Regions from separate parts of the Clostridium sp. CM037 genome, predicted to be linked through region 2. Evidence: a T-box and tRNA genes for the amino acid it is inferred to sense, from the RefSeq annotation. Region 2 holds a T-box; the other regions hold tRNA genes.
The links. The T-box of region 2 lies ahead of ACWJKP_RS05430 (valine--tRNA ligase). A T-box ahead of a tRNA ligase gene usually reads a tRNA of that ligase, here a tRNA-Val.

Region 1 (6,383 bases), 1.4 Mb from region 2:
TATAGAGTCTCCTCCATATTTTTTATAAATTTTCACACATTGGTTAGGTGTTACTCCATATGTTTGAAGAAATATCATTATATTTTTAACTTCTCGTTGCTTAGAATATGATTCAAAAATTAATTGAATCTTTTTTTGTCCTACACCATCAATCTCTTTTAATCTTTCAATTTCATTATCTAATATATTCATGGTGCTTTCACCAAAGTGCTGTACAATTTTTTTAGCAGTTATTGGTCCAATTCCTTGAATAACTCCTGAAGCTAAATATTTTTCTATACCTTCAAGTGAACTCGGTATTATTTCCTCACATTGTATTATTCTAAATTGCTTGCCAAATTGAGGATGAGTAACCCACTCCCCCGTTAATTTCAGGTTCTGCCCTTCACTTATATATGGCACAATGCCTACCACAGTTATCTGCTTTTTATTATCATTCAAATGAGCAATTATATATCCATTTTCTTCATTATGAAATACTACATCTTCGATTATCCCTTGTATTTCCGGCATAAAATCTCTCCTATTTATAAATTCATATAATAACATTAATAATAATATTATTAGCAATAATATTATTATTAATGTTATTATATCATATGTATTTTACATCTCTTATGTTCAGTATACCCCTATCTTAGGTTTTATCAAAATGCTACTTAATAATCACATGCACTAAAAAGAGATAACAATTAATAATTGTTATCCCTTTTTTTATATTATACGTATTTTTTTATTTCATCAACCTTGTTTAGTTTTTCCCATGAAAGATCTAAATCAATTCTTCCAAAATGTCCATAGGCAGCTACTTGTTTATAAACAGGTCTTCTTAGTTCTAATTCTCTTATAATTACAGCTGGCCTTAAATCAAATACTTTTTCAACTATTTGAACTATTTTATCATCGTCAATTTTTCCTGTTCCGAAAGTTTCAACCTCTATAGATACTGGTTTAGCTACACCTATAGCATAAGCTAACTGAATTTCCAATTTATCTGAAACTCCTGCAGCAACTAAATTTTTAGCAACCCATCTTGCAGCATATGCAGCGGATCTATCAACTTTTGTTGCATCCTTTCCTGAGAATGCTCCACCGCCATGTCTTCCATATCCACCATAAGTATCTACTATTATTTTTCTTCCTGTTAAACCAGAGTCTCCTTGCGGTCCTCCAATTACAAATCTGCCTGTAGGATTTATATAATATTTAGTACTTTCATCTAATAATCCACTTGGAACTACAGGTTTTATTACATGCTCTTTTAAATCATTTTCAATTTGATCATGAGTCGCTTCTTCTGCATGTTGAGTTGAAATAACAATAGTATCTATTCTTACTGGCTTATTATCTTCATACTCTACAGTAACTTGAGTCTTTCCGTCCGGTCTTAAGTAATCTAATGTGCCATTTTTTCTTACTTCGCTTAACTTTCTTGCTAATCTGTGAGCCATAGCAATTGGTAGTGGCATGTACTCTGGCGTCTCATTAGTTGCAAATCCAAACATCATGCCTTGATCACCAGCACCTATTGCGTCAACCTTATCAATCTCGCCTGCTTTAGATTCTAATGCCTCATCTACTCCCATAGCTATATCTGTTGATTGTTCATTAATAGACGTAAGTACAGCACATGTGCTAGCATCAAACCCGTATTTTGCTCTAGTATATCCTATGCCTTCAATGGTATTCCTGACAACCTTAGGAACATCTACATAACAACTAGTTGTTATCTCTCCCATTACTAAAACCATTCCTGTAGTAACCGCTGTTTCACAAGCAACTCTAGCATAAGGATCTTGTTCTAAAATAGCATCAAGTACGGCATCTGAAATTTGGTCACAAACTTTGTCTGGATGTCCTTCTGTAACAGATTCTGATGTAAATAATCTTTTCATTATAATTCTCCCTTCTACTCTCTAAAATTTCCTTATAAAAAAATAAAACCTCTTCCAAATATAAGAAGAGGTGATTTAATCATCTCCCTTATCTTGCAGATTATAACTGCAGGAATTGGCACCATGGTGCATTGCACCGGTTGCCGGGTTTCATAGGGCCTTTTTCCCTCCACCTCTCTTGATAAGAGTTATCAATTATTAACTTTTAATTATAATACCATATGCATTCTATAGTGTCAACAGAATCTAAACTCTGTAAAAAATAAAAAAAGACATCTATAGATGTCTTTTGGTGGAGGAGGACGGATTCGAACCATCGAAACATTACGTAACAGATTTACAGTCTGCCCCCTTTGGCCACTCGGGAACTCCTCCATATGTGGAGCTGGCAATAGGAATTGAACCTACAACCTGCTGATTACAAGTCAGCTGCTCTACCGTTGAGCCATGCCAGCATGCATTTTATTCTATTTTAAAAAGAGTATTATGGTGGGAACAACAGGGTTCGAACCTGTGACCCTCTGCTTGTAAGGCAGATGCTCTCCCAGCTGAGCTATGCTCCCATAATTTATTTAAACCATAATTTATTGTAAACCATTATAAATGGTGGAGGAGGACGGATTCGAACCATCGAAACATTACGTAACAGATTTACAGTCTGCCCCCTTTGGCCACTCGGGAACTCCTCCACTTATGGAGCTGGCAATAGGAATTGAACCTACAACCTGCTGATTACAAGTCAGCTGCTCTACCGTTGAGCCATGCCAGCATATTATGTTTTATTATTTTGCCGTTTTACCGTGTCGACAAGAATTATTATACAACTTTAATTAATTAATTTCAAGTCTATTATCCTTTAATAAACGACTTCTTCTCTCCATAACTATACTATTCGCATATTTGCTTAATATTAAGCATTGATACAACTTACTATTTTCCAAATAATTCATTATATTTTTTATTTGGTTTTCCTTCATATAGTTAATATACTTATATATCATTTTTTAATAAATCATTTTTTTATTCTTTATTATAATAATACACGGGATTTATTCATATAAATTATTCATAGGAAACTAATAATTTTTCCCCAGCGCAATACAAGGAGGTATATTTCTTGAGTAAAGCTAAAACCCATTATAAAGATCCTTTAGCATACTATACACTTTCTAATTTTCTAAAAGACTATATTGACAAAAATACTTTAGTTGTTTGCATAGGTACCGATAGATGTATAGGCGATTGTCTAGGTCCTTTAGTTGGTACACTTTTAAAAAATAGTTCCTTTCCATTACCTGTATATGGCACTATAGATAATCCAATTCATGCCTTAAACATAGATAGTAAATTATCTAAAATAAATGCTTTGCACCCAAATTGTACTATAATAGGTGTAGATGCTTGTTTAGGAGACATTTCAAATATTGGAGAACTCCAAGCTAGAAATTATCCAATTCATCCTGGCAAAGGTGTAGGGAAAACCCTTCCTAAGGTAGGCACTCTTTCATTAATAGGTATAGTAGATTCAAGTGATGATAGTGAATTATTTACAAATAGAAACATAAGATTGAGCTTGGTAATGGATATTGCTAATGTTTTAAGCAGGGCCCTCTTGCATTCATATTATTTGCACTCCCTTACCAATGAAGAAAATAATTTAAGCCCTGTTTAACACGATTTAATTAGTTTTAAATAATTATCCGCAATTTAAATTTACAAATCTTATATAATATAAAAATAAGCAATACAATTAAACTAATAATTGTATTGCTTATTTTTATAGCTTGCTTACACTTTTTATTCTGTTAAGCATAATTCCCTTCCATTGAATGAATTATCTAACTTATCCATATAATCCAATACTTTACCTGTTCCGAGTGCTACGCATGAAATCGGATCCTCTGCTAGGTATACCGGAACTTTAGTAACCTCTTGTATGAGCTTACCTAAGCCTTTTAACAATGCACCTCCACCAGTCATAACTATACCTTTATCAGCTATATCTGCTGAAAGCTCAGGTGGTGTTTTTTCTAATACTGAATGTGCACATCCTGCTATTAAATATACCGCCTCTTTTAAAGCTTCTCTCATTTCTTCTGATGATACTTCTAAATTCTTAGGAAGACCTGTAATTAAATCTCTCCCTCTTATCTCCATGCTTGTCTTTTCTTCTTGTTTATAAGCACAACCTATGTTGATTTTTAAATCCTCTGCAGTCCTCTCACCAATCATTAATTTATGTTTTTTTCTGATAAATTTTATAATCTCTTCATCAAACTTATCACCAGCTACTTTAACTGATTCACGTACAACCATGCCTCCTAAAGAAATAACTGCAATATCAGTCGTCCCTCCACCAATATCAATAACCATATTACCACTTGCTCTAGTAATATCGAGTCCCGCTCCGATTGCCGCTGCTAGTGGTTCTTCTATAAGTTGAACTTTCTTAGCTCCGGCATTTCTACCTGCATCTTCCACCGCTCTTCTTTCTACTTCCGTTGCTTCGCAAGGTACACATATTACAACTTTTGGAGAAGACAGCCTTCTTTTCCCACAAGCCTTCTTTATAAAATGATTTAACATTTTTTCAGTTATGTCATAATCCGAAATAACACCGTCCCTCATAGGGCGTATTGCCACAATATTGCCTGGTGTCCTTCCTATCATTTGCCTAGCTTCTTCTCCTACTGCCAATACCTTATTATTATTTCTATCTATGGCAACAACAGAAGGTTCTTTTAATATAACACCTTTTCCTTTAATATATACAAGCACTGTAGATGTACCCAAATCTATTCCCATATCTGTACCCATTCTAAAAAAAAACATTTCAAAACCACTCCTGCTCTTTAGTATATTCAATATTTAAATTACACTAAACTCTATTCTATAAAGCTATAAGAAAACCCTCTTTTAATTTTAAAATTTTTTTATAGTTTTTAGCTTCGAATGTTTTTATCCTTGTGCTTCTTTATATTTCAATTTAGTTGCTCTTCCGCCTCTTATATGTCGCTCAGCTTTATTTATATCCAAAATTGTTTTTGCATCGCTGGCAATTTGAGGATTTATTGTGGGTAATCTTTCCGTCATATCCTTGTGTATAGTACTCTTGCTAACGCCAAACACTTTGGCAGTTCTTCTTATTGTAGATTTTGACTCGATAATGTACTTAGCAACTTCTAGTACTCGATCTTCAATATAGTCTTTCAAGTGTTGCCTCCTTAACCCTTATATATTTATAAATATGCATTATCTTGCTTTTAAATTCCATTCCAATTAGTCATCTTCCAATATATTTTTAAAAAATGGCTAATTGAGATGGTTATTGGTTATTTTTTAGTTTCTTCAGGTTGATATTTCTCATACTTTACATATTTAGCAGGATCAACATTCTTATTACTCTGCAAAACTTCAAAGTGTAAGTGAGATCCATATTCTTCCTTAAATGAATTTAAACTAGTGTTTCCCACTGTACCAATTTGCTGTTTTTTAGTTACTTTATCACCTTTTTTTACTAATATTTTTTCATCTAGATTAGTACTGTTAGTAACAAATCCATTTTGATGATCTATCTGAACCATCTTACCTTTTTGGCCATTAACGTCAGTACCAACTTCTTTAACTATTCCATCCATAACTGCTACAACTGGCTCCCCTATTTTTGCTTGAATGTCAACGCCTAAATTTGTTCTATAGCTTCCATCAGTCTTCCACACTACTGAATCAATATCTTTTGAATATGCCCTTGCGAGTAATCCATTCGCTACGGGATTTTCAAATTTAGCATTAACTGATTTGGAAACTGCTGATGCTGCTTTTCCTGTTGTAACTTTTTTGATGTCTGGTACCGCTTTAATCGCTTCAGCCTTAGCTTTCTTTTCTTCTTTTACTTGAAGAGCACCCTCATATTCTTTTTGTTGCGCTTTTATAACATCTCCTGCATTTGCTTGTTGTTTTTGTAATGCTTCTTGCTTGCTTGAAAGCTTCTTATTATTATTTGCTGTTATAGACGCCACTGAAGCTACTATACATAAACAAACAAATAAAATTACATAGAATCCTTCCTTCTTAAAAAAATTTAATGTCTTATTGTTTTCGTTCTTATTCATACAAACACCTCCATTTGTATTTTTGTCCATATTTTATTAAAACATACATATTTCCTAAAATTTATTTAACTTAATCTGCATTTTAATAATATTTATATCTTATAGTTTAAAACATATTTTAAATTTTAAATTACTCACCCTTAGTTTTGCTTAAATCATATTCAAGTTTATTTTTATAAAAAGCAAAGCTGATTATCCATTTTTTTATAGGATAACCAGCTTAGGTGTATTTTTTCATTTGGATATAACAGTCCCTTGATAATAATGAGTTAATATTTCAATATAGGTTTTCCCATCTTTCGCCATCGCATCCGCACCCCATTGACTCATCCCTACACCATGACCATATCCGCTGCAATCTATTTCTATGTTGCTT
Region 2 (6,383 bases):
TCTTTATTACAAGGGGGAGGTACATTAGGGAAGTAGTTGGGTAGTATTATTTTTCTAATTCATTTTCAGTGTTTTTTTATCTGCCGTCCATCTTAGATACATATTAGGATAACGGTATAATAGGGTATATTAAAATAACAATTCAAAAGGGAAGCCATTTTATTTGGGACTTCCCTTAATTTATATATTAAAATTATCATTTATTCTTTAATTTTTTTCATTAGCTCAATATATAATTTTGGGTCTGCCTCTGATTTGTAAACAAATACCTTCCACTTACCATTTTCTTTTAAAAGTCCTATATATCCTTTTGCTGTATCAGTTCGTTCAGCCTTCCCATTAGTAGAAATAAACTTCAATTTAGCTTCATAATAATATCCAGCTTTATCTTCTTTCTCACCATATAAATTTTTATCTAAGATAAAGTCTGTAACCTGCAAAGTATAATTATTGTCATTACAGAACTTTGTAGCCACAATATTGTAATGCCCCGCAATAGTTTCATACCCCTTTGCTGTCATTAAAGGTAGTAAATTTTTATCAAGGGACTGTATAATTTTGATATATTCCTGTGTATGTGGTATAACTCCACCAGTATTTGTGGGATTTCCACTTGCTATATCTATTTTTTTACCTTCCCTAAGAAGTTTCTTATACTCAGCAACTTTTTCTGTATTTACTGTGTAGAGATTTCTTCCAAATTCTTGAGCAACTTTTTGTGCATTGTTTTCATCTGAACTTTTACATCCAGTAAAAGCTATAGTTATTAAAAATAGTAGACTGAATAATTTCATTATTTTTTTCAGGATTATTCCCCCTTTATTATATATAAATTGCTTACCGTTAAACTTGCCATAATAAAATCTCCTGAATACTTCATTAGCCTTTTTTTATAGTTGAGAGTTGTTAATTGAGGTTGAGTTTTCATTTGGAAATTCTTGTTTTACGAATATTAAATTCAAAGGATGTGTACCACATCTGCAGCCCACCGGCTAAAAGACTTTTGGGGGGATTATAGAGAAGTATTAGTTCTTAGCGAAGTGAATGCATTAATAGTAATATATACTTTTTTACTTTTTATTTTAAGTCTTTTACTGCTTTGTCACTAAAGCTATTGTTGACTATTTTATTGAAAGATGGTCTTTCGGGAATTAACGCTGCGTTATAAGATTGTATTATATCCATAAGCTTTGTTAAGTCATCTGATTTTAATATTGGGTTCGGAGCAAAAGCATTTATATCTCTATAGTTTTTAATAGATGAAGTAAGAACAGCCTCATCTGCACCAGGGAAATAAGATTTAATTGAAGTCATTACTTCTTTATCGGAATGACTACTTGCCCATTTTTGACCTTTATATATTGCATTAGTGAATTTTTGCACCATTTCTGGATTTTTTTCTATATAAGATTTTGTAGCAAAAAAGCATGTATAAGGTATGGTTCCAGCAGACTCTCCGACGGAGGCTACAATATGTCCAGAATTATCTTTTTTCATCATGCTAGCACTAGGTTCAAAAAGAGTAACATAATTACCTGTTCCGCCCTTGAAAGCACCAGATGTAGCTGTGAAAGCGAGGTTCGTAACAAGATTTATATCAACACCTGGTTTAATACCGTGATTTTTTAAAACATATTCAAAAGCCATTTCAGGTACGCCGCCAGGTCTTCCTCCTATTACAGTTTTACCCTTTAAGGATTCCCATTTGAAATTCGATTCAGCATTTCTACCTACTAAGAAAGATCCATCTTTTTGTGTTAATTGTGCAAAAATAACAGGATGGTCTTCTCGGTGTTGATTATAGATGTAAATAACTTGCTCAGGTCCACAGAAACCTATATCTACAGATTTGCTTAATACTTGCTGCATAGTTTTGTCCGCTCCTTGCCCTGTTGAAAGGTTGATTTCAATACCCTCTTCTTTAAAGAAGCCTTGGGAAATAGCTGCATACATAGGGGCATAGAAAATAGAACGAACCACTTCATTTAATTTCACTTTTACTAAAGCTTCATTAGTGTTTTTTTTACATCCGGAAAATACGGTAGCTATTAATGCCAGAGAAAGAAGCAGGGAAAAAATCGAGATTTTTTTTATCTTCATAGATACCTCCATATTATATAGTTCTTATCATTATATAATATGAAATATCACTTAAATGTTACATTTTAAATTAATTTAGAAGCTTAGAAATGAAATGCCTTGACATATGTAAATTAAGAGGTATACAATAAATGAAAGACAAGTGAATAATAACTGAACAACTAAATAATAATTTCATAAAATATTCAAAAGCTTAGATGAAGAGGAGTAGGGGAAAATTAATATTAAGAGAGGAAGATCCGTAGGCTGTAAGATCTTCTATATGAAAAACCTTGAATGTAGCTTCGGAGCTTCTTTGCCCATTCATGTAATTATGAGTAGATGGCAAAGACGGTTTTCTTAATCGTTAAATTATAAAGAGCCTGCAAAATTGCAGGAAAAAAGGTGGTACCGCGAACTTTTCGTCCTTTTATAGACGAAGGGTCTTTTTTTATTGTTTTTATAAAATTTATGAATAAAACAATTGATATACTAATTATTGTATAGGAGGAGTTAATAATGGAAGAAAATAAAAATATAGCTAAGAATTATGATCCAAAAGAGTTTGAAGAACGACTTTACGCATGGTGGGAAGAAAAAGGATTTTTTACTCCAACCGTTGATAAAGATAAAAAACCATTTACAATAGTAATGCCCCCACCAAACATTACAGGGAAATTACATTTAGGGCATGCTCTTGATAATACTCTTCAAGATATTCTAATAAGAACTAAAAGAATGCAAGGGTACAATACCTTGTGGCTTCCTGGTGAGGACCATGCTAGTATTGCAACAGAAGTAAAGGTTGAAAATGAACTTTTAAAAAAAGGGCTTAAGAAAAAAGAAATGGGAAGAGAAGCCTTCCTTGAAAAAGTTTGGGAGTGGACTAATGAATATAGAGAAAAAATAAGAGGTCAAATAAGAAAGATGGGATGTTCTGTTGATTTTACCCGCGAAAGCTTTACTATGGATGAAAATTTAAATCATGCTGTAAGAGAAGTTTTCGTTAAATTATATAAGGATGGACTAATATACCAAGGAAATAGGATAACGAACTGGTGCCCAAAATGCATGACTGCAATTTCAGATGCTGAAATAGAGTTCGAAGAACAAGAGGGTCACTTTTGGCATATAAAATATCCAATAGTAGGTAGTGATGAATTTTTAGAAATAGCTACCACAAGGCCAGAAACCATGCTTGGAGATACTGCGGTTGCTGTAAATCCTAAAGATCCACGGTATACACATTTAGTAGGAAAAACAATAATGCTACCTCTAGTAAATAGAGAAATACCAATAATTGCAGATGATTATGTTGACATAGAGTTTGGAACAGGCGCAGTTAAAATTACTCCAGCGCATGATCCTAATGATTATCAAGTAGGAAGGAGACATAATCTCCCCGAAATAGTAGTTTTGAATGAAAATGCAGCTATATGTGAAGGTTATGGAAAATATTCAGGTCTTGATAGATATGACGCAAGAAAGGTCATGGTAGAAGATTTAGATAATGCAGGACTACTTGTTAAAATAAAAGATCATGCTCATAATGTAGGTACTCATGATAGGTGTAAAACCACTGTAGAACCAATGTTATCAAAACAATGGTATGTTAAAATGGAATCTCTTGCAAAGCCAGCAATCGACGCCGTAAGAGAAAATAAAACTAAATTCGTTCCAGAGAGATTTGAAAAAACGTACTTCAATTGGATGGAGAATATTCAAGATTGGTGTATATCAAGACAATTATGGTGGGGACATAGGATTCCAGTATGGTACTGTAAAGATTGTGGGGAAATTATAGTTTCAGTTAATGCGCCAACAAATTGTACTAAATGCAATGGCACAAATCTTAATCAAGATAAAGATGTACTTGATACTTGGTTTAGTTCAGCATTGTGGCCTTTCTCAACACTTGGATTTCCAAATAACACAGAGGATTTAAAACAGTTCTACCCAACAAGTGTTTTAGTAACTGGATATGATATTATATTCTTCTGGGTAGCAAGAATGATTTTTTCAGGGATTTATAATTTAGGGGAAGTGCCGTTTGAAACAGTAGTAATACACGGAATGGTTAGGGATGATCAAGGAAGAAAAATGTCTAAATCTCTAGGAAATGGTATCGATCCATTAGACGTAATAGACCAATATGGTTCAGATGCGCTAAGATTTTCGCTAGCAACAGGAAATTCTCCAGGTAGTGATATAAGGTTCTATGAGTCAAGAGTTGAAGCAGCTAGAAACTTTGCTAATAAAATTTGGAATGCTTCTAGATTTGTTATGATGAACAATAATTGCGAATTAATGGAGAAATATAAAGATAATAAAAATTACACTGTTGCAGACAAATGGATACTATCAAGAATGAACACTGTCGTACAAGAAGTTACAGAAAATATTGAGAAATATGAAATAGGGATAGCACTTCAAAAGACTCACGACTTTATGTGGACAGAATTCTGTGATTGGTATATTGAACTTGTTAAACCAGTATTATACGCAGAAGATGGAGAGGCTAAAGGCATCGCATTAAATGTATTAAACAATGTATTAAAAACTGGGCTTAAATTACTTCATCCTGTTATGCCATTTATAACAGAAGAAATTTATACGCACTTAGATAATGAGTATGAATCTATAACGATTTCTAAGTGGCCAGAGTATGACGATGATCTTGAAGATGAAAAAGCGCAGGAAAATATGAATTATATTATAGAAGCGATAAAAGATGTAAGAAATGCTAGATCAGATATGAATGTAGCACCTTCAAGAAAAGCTAAAGTATTTATATATGCTACAGAGGCAAAAGAGGCATTTGAGGAAGGTATGGTTTATTTTCAAAAACTTGCATCAGCTAGTGAGGTAAAGTTTCTAGCTACAAAAGCCGAAGCACCAGAAAATGTAGTTACAGTAGTAACTAAGGGCGCGCAGGTATATATGCCATTACTTGAGCTTGTAGACTTAGAAAAAGAATTAGAAAGATTAAATAAAGAAAAAGAAAAACTAAAAAAAGAAATAGATAGAGTAGAGAAAAAGCTTTGTAATGAGAGATTCACAGCTAAAGCTCCAATTGAAGTGGTTGAAGAGGAAAAAGCTAAGGGTGAAAAATATAAAGAAATGTATGATTTAGTAATTAAAAGTATAGAAAACTTGAAATAATCTTTAATAAAAAGCAAGATAAACTATAGAATAGACACTTGAAAAGTCTATTCTATAGTTTTTTTTGTTTTTACCATACAAATGAAAAGTTGGAATGTTGAAAAAAATGAATTTGTGAGTTCAGCATACAATAATTATGCAAGGTGTATTGATAAAGAACAGGAGAAAAGATTCTCTAATTTGATCTACTATAAGATAAGTGAAAAAAGGTAAATGGAATTTAGAGGTGGCCAACTATTAAAACTAATGAAACATATAAAAATATATTTCATTAGTTTAATTCTATTATTAATTCCTTTTTCATAAATAGAAATATAGATTACTATGAATTTATTTTCATAATGAAACCTGTTATATATACTAATGTATTTTACAAAACATACAAAATATATAAAAAATACGAACGAATCACAAGTGAAACATGGATAATATATGGATTTACTTACAAAAAATACATTGACTTTTGGAAAAATATTATTATACTTAAAATAAGATTAAAGGGGAGGACCTACGATAGTGCAAAATAATACTGTGAATATTTTTCATATCAGCATTTATAAAGGTTAAGATGGCTATGAAATATGAAGGAATATAAAAGATATATGAATAATATATGAATAATATATCAAATTATTTTATTGTTGTAAAATGGACATGTTAAAAAAAATCGGATAAATTAAATGATTTGATAACGGAATAGTTACATGAAAATATTTTAAAATGAAATATTTATCCGGAGCAACTTCAATAGTGTAAGTAATTTCGAATCTTTCAACAACGAGATAGTCTTGTATTCTTAAAATTAATAAAGGTAAGATAATAAGCTATAATTCAAAAAACAAGATTAGTGTTTATATAAGGGGGAAGAAAAGTACCAATATTATAAGAACGGGGAGGGCAAAAGATGTTAAATTTCTTTGTTAAAAGACTATTTTCAACTGTGATTACAATCTTCGTCGTTATCACAATAACTTTTTTATTAATGCGATTAATGCCTGGCGGACCATTTTCTGGTGAAAAAAAGCTTAATCCACAGGTTTTAGAGAATTTGAACAAGAAATTTGGTTTGGACAAACCTGTATTTAAACAATACACTATGTATCTAAAAAACCTTTCGCATGGGGACCTAGGTCCTTCAATGA
Region 3 (6,383 bases), 1.0 Mb from region 2:
TTGAATTTGTAAGAATAGGGAATATGGTTAATGCCATGAATAACCCTCTAATCTTCTTTGAGGTTCTAGACACAAAATATGCTGTTGGAATTCCAATAACCATGCATATCGCAGATGATATTAAAGCAATTCTTAATGTTCTATAAAATATCTGCAGCGTATACTTATCTCCAAAGAAATTTAAATAATGATCTAAACTAAAGCTTCCATTAATATTAAAAGTAGGAATTATAGTACTAACTAAAGGTACTATAAGAAAATAAGTTAGTAATATTAAACACGGTACAAATAATACGTAAGTCCATTTTTTCTTCATAGGTTTAACTCTCCTAAAATTTCATCTTAATGATATTTTTGTTCGGTATATATAATTTATATTTATTTCACAAAGACAATAATGTGGCAAAATATTGATATTCGCCCAGAAAATACGAACATTAATTTATTTTAATTGCTTATTATATGTGTTTATGCTACTATAACGATCGAATGTTGTCAATATTTTTAATTTTTTCAAGACAAAAAATCAAATCACTCTAAATATATTTTGTTTATAAAGGCTATCCCTACCTTTTGAATCTTACAATTTTCCATCAAATATGCTGGACGTAAAAAAAGTCCTAAACAAATGTTTAGGACTTTTTTGGAGCTGGCAATAGGAATTGAACCTACAACCTGCTGATTACAAGTCAGCTGCTCTACCGTTGAGCCATGCCAGCAAAAATGGCGACTCAAAAGGGATTCGAACCCTCGACCTCCGCCGTGACAGGGCGGCACTCTAACCAACTGAGCTATTGAGCCATATATGGTGGGAACAACAGGGTTCGAACCTGTGACCCTCTGCTTGTAAGGCAGATGCTCTCCCAGCTGAGCTATGCTCCCATATATGTTTTAATGGTGACTCCTAGGGGAATTGAACCCCTGTTACCACCGTGAAAGGGTGGTGTCTTAACCGCTTGACCAAGGAGCCTTATTATTTTTCAATGATTCTTTTGATAAGAATCAAACTTATAAATTAGATGTTCTTTTATTAAACTATAACAGTTTAGTAAAAATGGCGACTCAAAAGGGACTCGGACCCTCGACCTCCGCCGTGACAGGGCGGCACTCTAACCAACTGAGCTATTGAGCCATATATGGTGGGAACAACAGGGTTCGAACCTGTGACCCTCTGCTTGTAAGGCAGATGCTCTCCCAGCTGAGCTATGCTCCCATGTATGTTTATGGTGACTCCTAGGGGAATTGAACCCCTGTTACCACCGTGAAAGGGTGGTGTCTTAACCGCTTGACCAAGGAGCCATACTAATTTGTCACTTTATTTATTATGGGCTTACGTCTTGCAACCCGACATAAACTATAATACCTAATTTTTCTTAAAGTGTCAACATATTTTCTTATTTTTTTTATTATTTTTTTTCTCAAAACACTCAACTCCAGTTAAATCAACGGTTCCCCTTATATAATTTTTTTTATGTTTTTTTGAAAATAACTGCCTTTTACTAAACAATCGCAAACAAATCCTATGGTTACTTTAAAACAAAATAAAAATTCATTTTCATCCTACTGATTTTAGGGTAAGATTATATGTAAGCACTTTATAATCTTAAAATATTTTTTCTCGAAAGGAGAGATTTTCTTGAAACATTCTCTTATAATAATTGGCGGAGGTGCCTCTGGTTTAACCTCTGCCTTAATAGCAAAAGATTTTGGTATAGATGTAGCAATAATTGAAGGAACCGACAGAGTAGGTAAAAAACTACTAACTACCGGTAACGGTAGGTGTAATATCAGTAATGTACATATAAATAATGATAGATATCACAGTGAAAATCCAAATTTCGCAGGTTATACGCTAGATTCTTTTACCATAAAGGATACTATAAATTTTTTCGAATGTTTAGGAATACCTTTAGTGACAAAAGATGGTGGTAAAATGTTTCCTATGTCATTGCAAGCCTCATCAGTACTTGATATACTACGCTTTGCTATAGACGAAAAAAAAATTCCACTATATACAAATACCAAAGCTAAGGAGATTATTAAAACAAATAAGGGTTTTAAAGTTTATAGCACAGATAATTCTACATATGAATGTGAAAAATTGATTATTGCGACCGGTGGTAAATCAGCTCCTAAAACGGGTTCTGACGGTTCCGGCTATTCATTGGCTAGGCAATTAGGTCATAGTATAATCTCTCCTGTACCAGCCCTTGTACAGCTTAAATTAAACTATAATAAACTAAAGGCTCTATCTGGAGTAAAGTTTGATGGCTTTGCGGAAATATTTATAAACGATAAATATGTTCAAAGGGAATTCGGAGAAATACTTTTCACAGATTACGGCATTTCTGGTCCTCCTATTCTTCAGCTTAGTAGAACTGCATCTTATGGTTTATCTAAAAATAGCAAGGTTTCTTTAAGTATTGATATGCTACCAAATATTAGCTACGAAGATCTAAAAGCATTTTTAAATAATCATTGGTCGGTATTCCCAAGTCGCTGCGTTCATGATTCATTCATCGGAATAATTAACAAGAAGATCATTCCAATAATTTTAAAAGAAGCAAATATAGATGACATTCATAAGCCTTGTTGCGATTTGGCCTCAAACGAAAAAAATGCTCTATATACTTTGTTAAAGCGATATCAATTTGATGTTTCAGGTACTAATTCTTTTGCAAATGCTCAGATAACTGCAGGAGGCATTAATACAAAAGAAATTAATCCCGAAACCCTAGAATCTAATATTACTAAGAATCTATTCTTTGCGGGAGAAATATTAGATGTAGATGGCGATTGCGGTGGTTTTAACCTTCAATGGGCATGGAGTTCTGGTGCTATTGCCGGCATCAACGCCTCCAAATAAAAAATAAGAGTGCGATCAGCATGAAGTTTCTCCTGCGTGAATTGAAATAAGAGTTTCAAACGTGAAAGTTGATTAAGAAATTCTAATATTTTGTAAATGTAAAATGCTCTAATGCTCACATTCGGCATACTGCCGGTTTGCTGGCCTTCCTTCCAGGAAGTCTCACGAGAATTTTATATTTACAAAACAAGAATTTCTAAATCAACTTTCAATGTTTCTGCACTTCTTATTCCAATTCACGTCCAGAGAAATTTCATACTATATCGTACATACTAAGATGTATCTAAGAGGTATGTCGAATAATACAAAAACTACTTGCGATTAACGATTTTCTTATATCCAAGTACTTTCTAAGAGAGTCAGCTCAGTTCCCTCTTCATTTATAATTTTATGTCTACATATTATCTTATCTTCTTCTCTTATAACCTGCGTGCTTACCTTTATGGTCTCTCCGTATGTTGTTTCCTTGATGTAAGTTACCTTAATATTCCTTAGTTCGTAGTTTACTACTATATCCTTAGGAACTGTTTCTAAAGCCCAAGCAACATATTTAACATTATTTACGTGCATATTCGTGTCAATATCACTATACCTAACTTGAAAGTTTTTCTCGCTATGCACTGTAGTTATTGGTACTATATCCTCAATGTCTATGGGTGTATTATTGCTATCATCTATACCATAAGCCTCATACATATCTTTCGTAATCCTTATTGGTCTTCTTCTGTCTGTATTTATTAAAATCCACACAGAACTCGCATGTCCTATTTTATTCCCTTTCATATCAATAATTTCATATTTCCTGTATGCATAAAATTTATTGAAAGAATGTGCAAAAGTTCTAATCTTTATAGTTTCATTTAATAAAGGATATGACTCCATTGTTATGTCCCATTTATATAACACCCAAGCTGATTTATTCTCTTTAAGATGTTCTATGCCAACTCCAAGCACTTCACTTTGATACATTGCCATATCACCAAGATAATCTATAATGCTTGTCATCAAAGCTCTTTTATGAATATCTACTTCATAATAATGAATATTATAATCTCTATCTGTAACCTCTGGCATTTTGCCCATAATACCCCTCCTATATTTCTCATGAGTACATAATATAATAACTATTAATTTCTACGCTTCTTAGTTTTCTTCATACTTAAAATAATACCAAACTAAACCAACACAGTAAACATTAACTGTATAGTATTAACATAAAGTTTGTTAAATTTTTATTTAGCTATGTAATTATTATCAAAATAGTGTTAAAATATTGTTGTCAGTATTCATTATGAAACTGAACTATAAATAAGGATTATGAATAGGACGACTTATATCCTTATGGAATAAGAGCGGGGGGAACACATGATTAATAATAATTCTATTAAACTTAGAAGAATAAAAACAAGTGAACTTACAACTATTGGTATGCTATCAGCTATTTGCATCGTACTTGGTTTAACTGGATATGGCTTTATTCCACTTCCTGGTGCCAAAGCTACTATCATGCACATTCCCGTTATTATAGGATCAATAATAGGTGGCCCTATGGTAGGAATGACTATTGGTTTAATATTTGGGATGTTTAGTATTATGCAAAACATAACAACTCCCAATTTACTCTCTTTTGCTTTTATAAATCCTTTAGTATCTGTATTACCAAGGGTTCTTATTGGTCTTACTTCTTACTATGTTTATAAACTAATCCACGTTAAAAATGATAGCCTAAGGATTGGACTCGCGACCGTTGTTGGTTCGCTAACTAACACTTTTGGGGTTCTTACTATGATATATGTTTTTTATGCGGCTAAATTCGCTGCTTCTAAGGGCATAGATCCATCTATTGCTGCAAAGACTATTTATGGTATAGGTATAATAAATGGTGTTCCAGAGGCCATCATAGCTACTGTAATTACAATACCTGTTATCCTCGCCATTAAGAAAATAAAGAAAAGATAAAAAAATAAAAAAACAAGACACTTAGCAATTGCTAAGTGTCTTAATTTTTTTATGCATTTAATGCAGTCATTAATTCTTCCAAATTAAGACCATGAACCATTGCTGCTTCTTCTAATGTTTCAGCTTGCGCTGAAGGACATCCTACACAACCCATTCCAAAGCTCATTAATACTTCAACTGATTCTGGATTTTGTCTTACAACTTCACCTATTGTCATATCTTTAGTTATTCTCATATTATCTACCTCACTTTATGTTAATTTAACCCTAATTCTCATTATATTTTATATGCTTAAATTTTACTAGTACGCACTTTTTTAATCTATAGTATGCACTTGTATACCTTAATATATATTTCCCACAATAATTATAATTCCCTATAATATAAAAACCATACATATTAAAAAAATAACTTTTGTATAATATGCATGTCTATATGCTATATTTCAGTTAACACCATTGTTTGATCTCTTTTAGGTCCTACTGAAACTATGGAAACTTTAACTCCTGTAAATTCTTCAATTTTCTTTAAGTATATTTTTGCATTTTCAGGAAGTTCTTCATAGCTTCTTGCATCAGCTATCTTTTCATCCCAACCATCAAACTCTTCATATACTGGCACGCATTTAGCTAAATCCTCTAAACTTGCTGGGAAATAATCTATAACACTACCTTCAAATTTATATCCTACACAAATTTTAATTTTTTCAAGTCCTGCTAAGGTATCTATTTTAGTTACAGCAAAGCTAGTAAGTCCCGAAACTCTTGCTGCAGTTTTTAATATAACAAGGTCAAGCCATCCACATCTTCTTGCTCTACCTGTTGTTACTCCAAATTCAAAACCTTTTTCGCGAATCCAGTCTCCTACTTCATCATCAAGCTCTGTTGGGAATGGTCCTTTTCCTACTCTTGTAGTATAAGCTTTCGCTACTCCTACAGCATTTGTTATCATAGTAGGTCCTATTCCTGCCCCAACACAAACTCCACCTGCAATAGTGTTTGATGAGGTTACAAATGGATATGAACCATAATCTATATCAAGCAAAGTTCCTTGTGCTCCTTCAAATAAAACATTTTTTCCAGACTTTATTGAATCGTAAACTTTAACTGATATATCTTTTACAAAAGGTCTCATTCTTTCTGCATACTCTAGGTAATCCGTATATATTTTATCAAAATCTAAAGCTTTTCCACCCAAAACTTTTGTTATTATATCATTTTTCATTGATAAACTAGTTTTAAGCTTTTCTTTAAAAACATCTTTTTTCATTAAGTCACAAACTCTTATTCCACTTCTTTCAAACTTGTCAGTGTAACAAGGTCCTATACCTTTTTTTGTAGTTCCGATGTCATTTTTACCTCTAGCTATTTCATATAAATTATCTAACTCTTTATGATATGGCATTATAACCTGTGATCTATCACTAATTATTAATCTTTCTGGAGTTATTTTTTCACCTAGTGCTTCTAAGTAATCAATTTCTGTAAATAGTGCTTCTGGGTCTACAACCACACCATTACCTATTACATTCAATTTATCTTTATATAATATTCCTGAT

Region 1: it encodes a tRNA-Val, which carries the amino acid that the T-box ahead of ACWJKP_RS05430 (valine--tRNA ligase) is inferred to sense. The anticodon was not compared.
Region 3: it encodes a tRNA-Val, which carries the amino acid that the T-box ahead of ACWJKP_RS05430 (valine--tRNA ligase) is inferred to sense. The anticodon was not compared.

The regions. Positions count from the first base shown of each region.
Region 1 covers NZ_CM143650.1:4,021,672-4,028,054, forward strand. Annotated here, with positions in the region: gene recD2 (SF1B family DNA helicase RecD2) at 1-513, opposite strand, end outside; gene metK (methionine adenosyltransferase) at 720-1,895, opposite strand; SAM riboswitch class I at 1,981-2,083, opposite strand; tRNA gene ACWJKP_RS19225 (tRNA-Tyr) at 2,186-2,270, opposite strand; tRNA gene ACWJKP_RS19230 (tRNA-Thr) at 2,276-2,350, opposite strand; tRNA gene ACWJKP_RS19235 (tRNA-Val) at 2,383-2,458, opposite strand; tRNA gene ACWJKP_RS19240 (tRNA-Tyr) at 2,500-2,584, opposite strand; tRNA gene ACWJKP_RS19245 (tRNA-Thr) at 2,590-2,664, opposite strand; gene yyaC (spore protease YyaC) at 3,013-3,567, shown strand; gene mreB (rod shape-determining protein) at 3,693-4,727, opposite strand; gene spoIIID (sporulation transcriptional regulator SpoIIID) at 4,854-5,108, opposite strand; gene ACWJKP_RS19265 (M23 family metallopeptidase) at 5,228-6,007, opposite strand; gene spoIID (stage II sporulation protein D) at 6,242-6,383, opposite strand, start outside.
Region 2 covers NZ_CM143650.1:1,151,477-1,157,859, forward strand. Annotated here, with positions in the region: gene ACWJKP_RS05415 (FtsX-like permease family protein) at 1-44, shown strand, start outside; gene ACWJKP_RS05420 (hypothetical protein) at 201-794, opposite strand; gene ACWJKP_RS05425 (ABC transporter substrate-binding protein) at 1,078-2,100, opposite strand; T-box leader at 2,286-2,512, shown strand; gene ACWJKP_RS05430 (valine--tRNA ligase) at 2,599-5,241, shown strand; gene ACWJKP_RS05435 (ABC transporter permease) at 6,146-6,383, shown strand, end outside.
Region 3 covers NZ_CM143650.1:151,710-158,092, reverse strand. Annotated here, with positions in the region: gene ACWJKP_RS00850 (ABC transporter permease) at 1-316, opposite strand, end outside; tRNA gene ACWJKP_RS00845 (tRNA-Thr) at 645-719, opposite strand; tRNA gene ACWJKP_RS00840 (tRNA-Asp) at 725-801, opposite strand; tRNA gene ACWJKP_RS00835 (tRNA-Val) at 807-882, opposite strand; tRNA gene ACWJKP_RS00830 (tRNA-Glu) at 896-970, opposite strand; tRNA gene ACWJKP_RS00825 (tRNA-Asp) at 1,056-1,132, opposite strand; tRNA gene ACWJKP_RS00820 (tRNA-Val) at 1,138-1,213, opposite strand; tRNA gene ACWJKP_RS00815 (tRNA-Glu) at 1,225-1,299, opposite strand; gene ACWJKP_RS00810 (BaiN/RdsA family NAD(P)/FAD-dependent oxidoreductase) at 1,637-2,866, shown strand; gene ACWJKP_RS00805 (acyl-[acyl-carrier-protein] thioesterase) at 3,200-3,949, opposite strand; gene ACWJKP_RS00800 (ECF transporter S component) at 4,232-4,825, shown strand; gene ACWJKP_RS00795 (DUF1858 domain-containing protein) at 4,875-5,060, opposite strand; gene ACWJKP_RS00790 (adenylosuccinate synthase) at 5,264-6,383, opposite strand, start outside.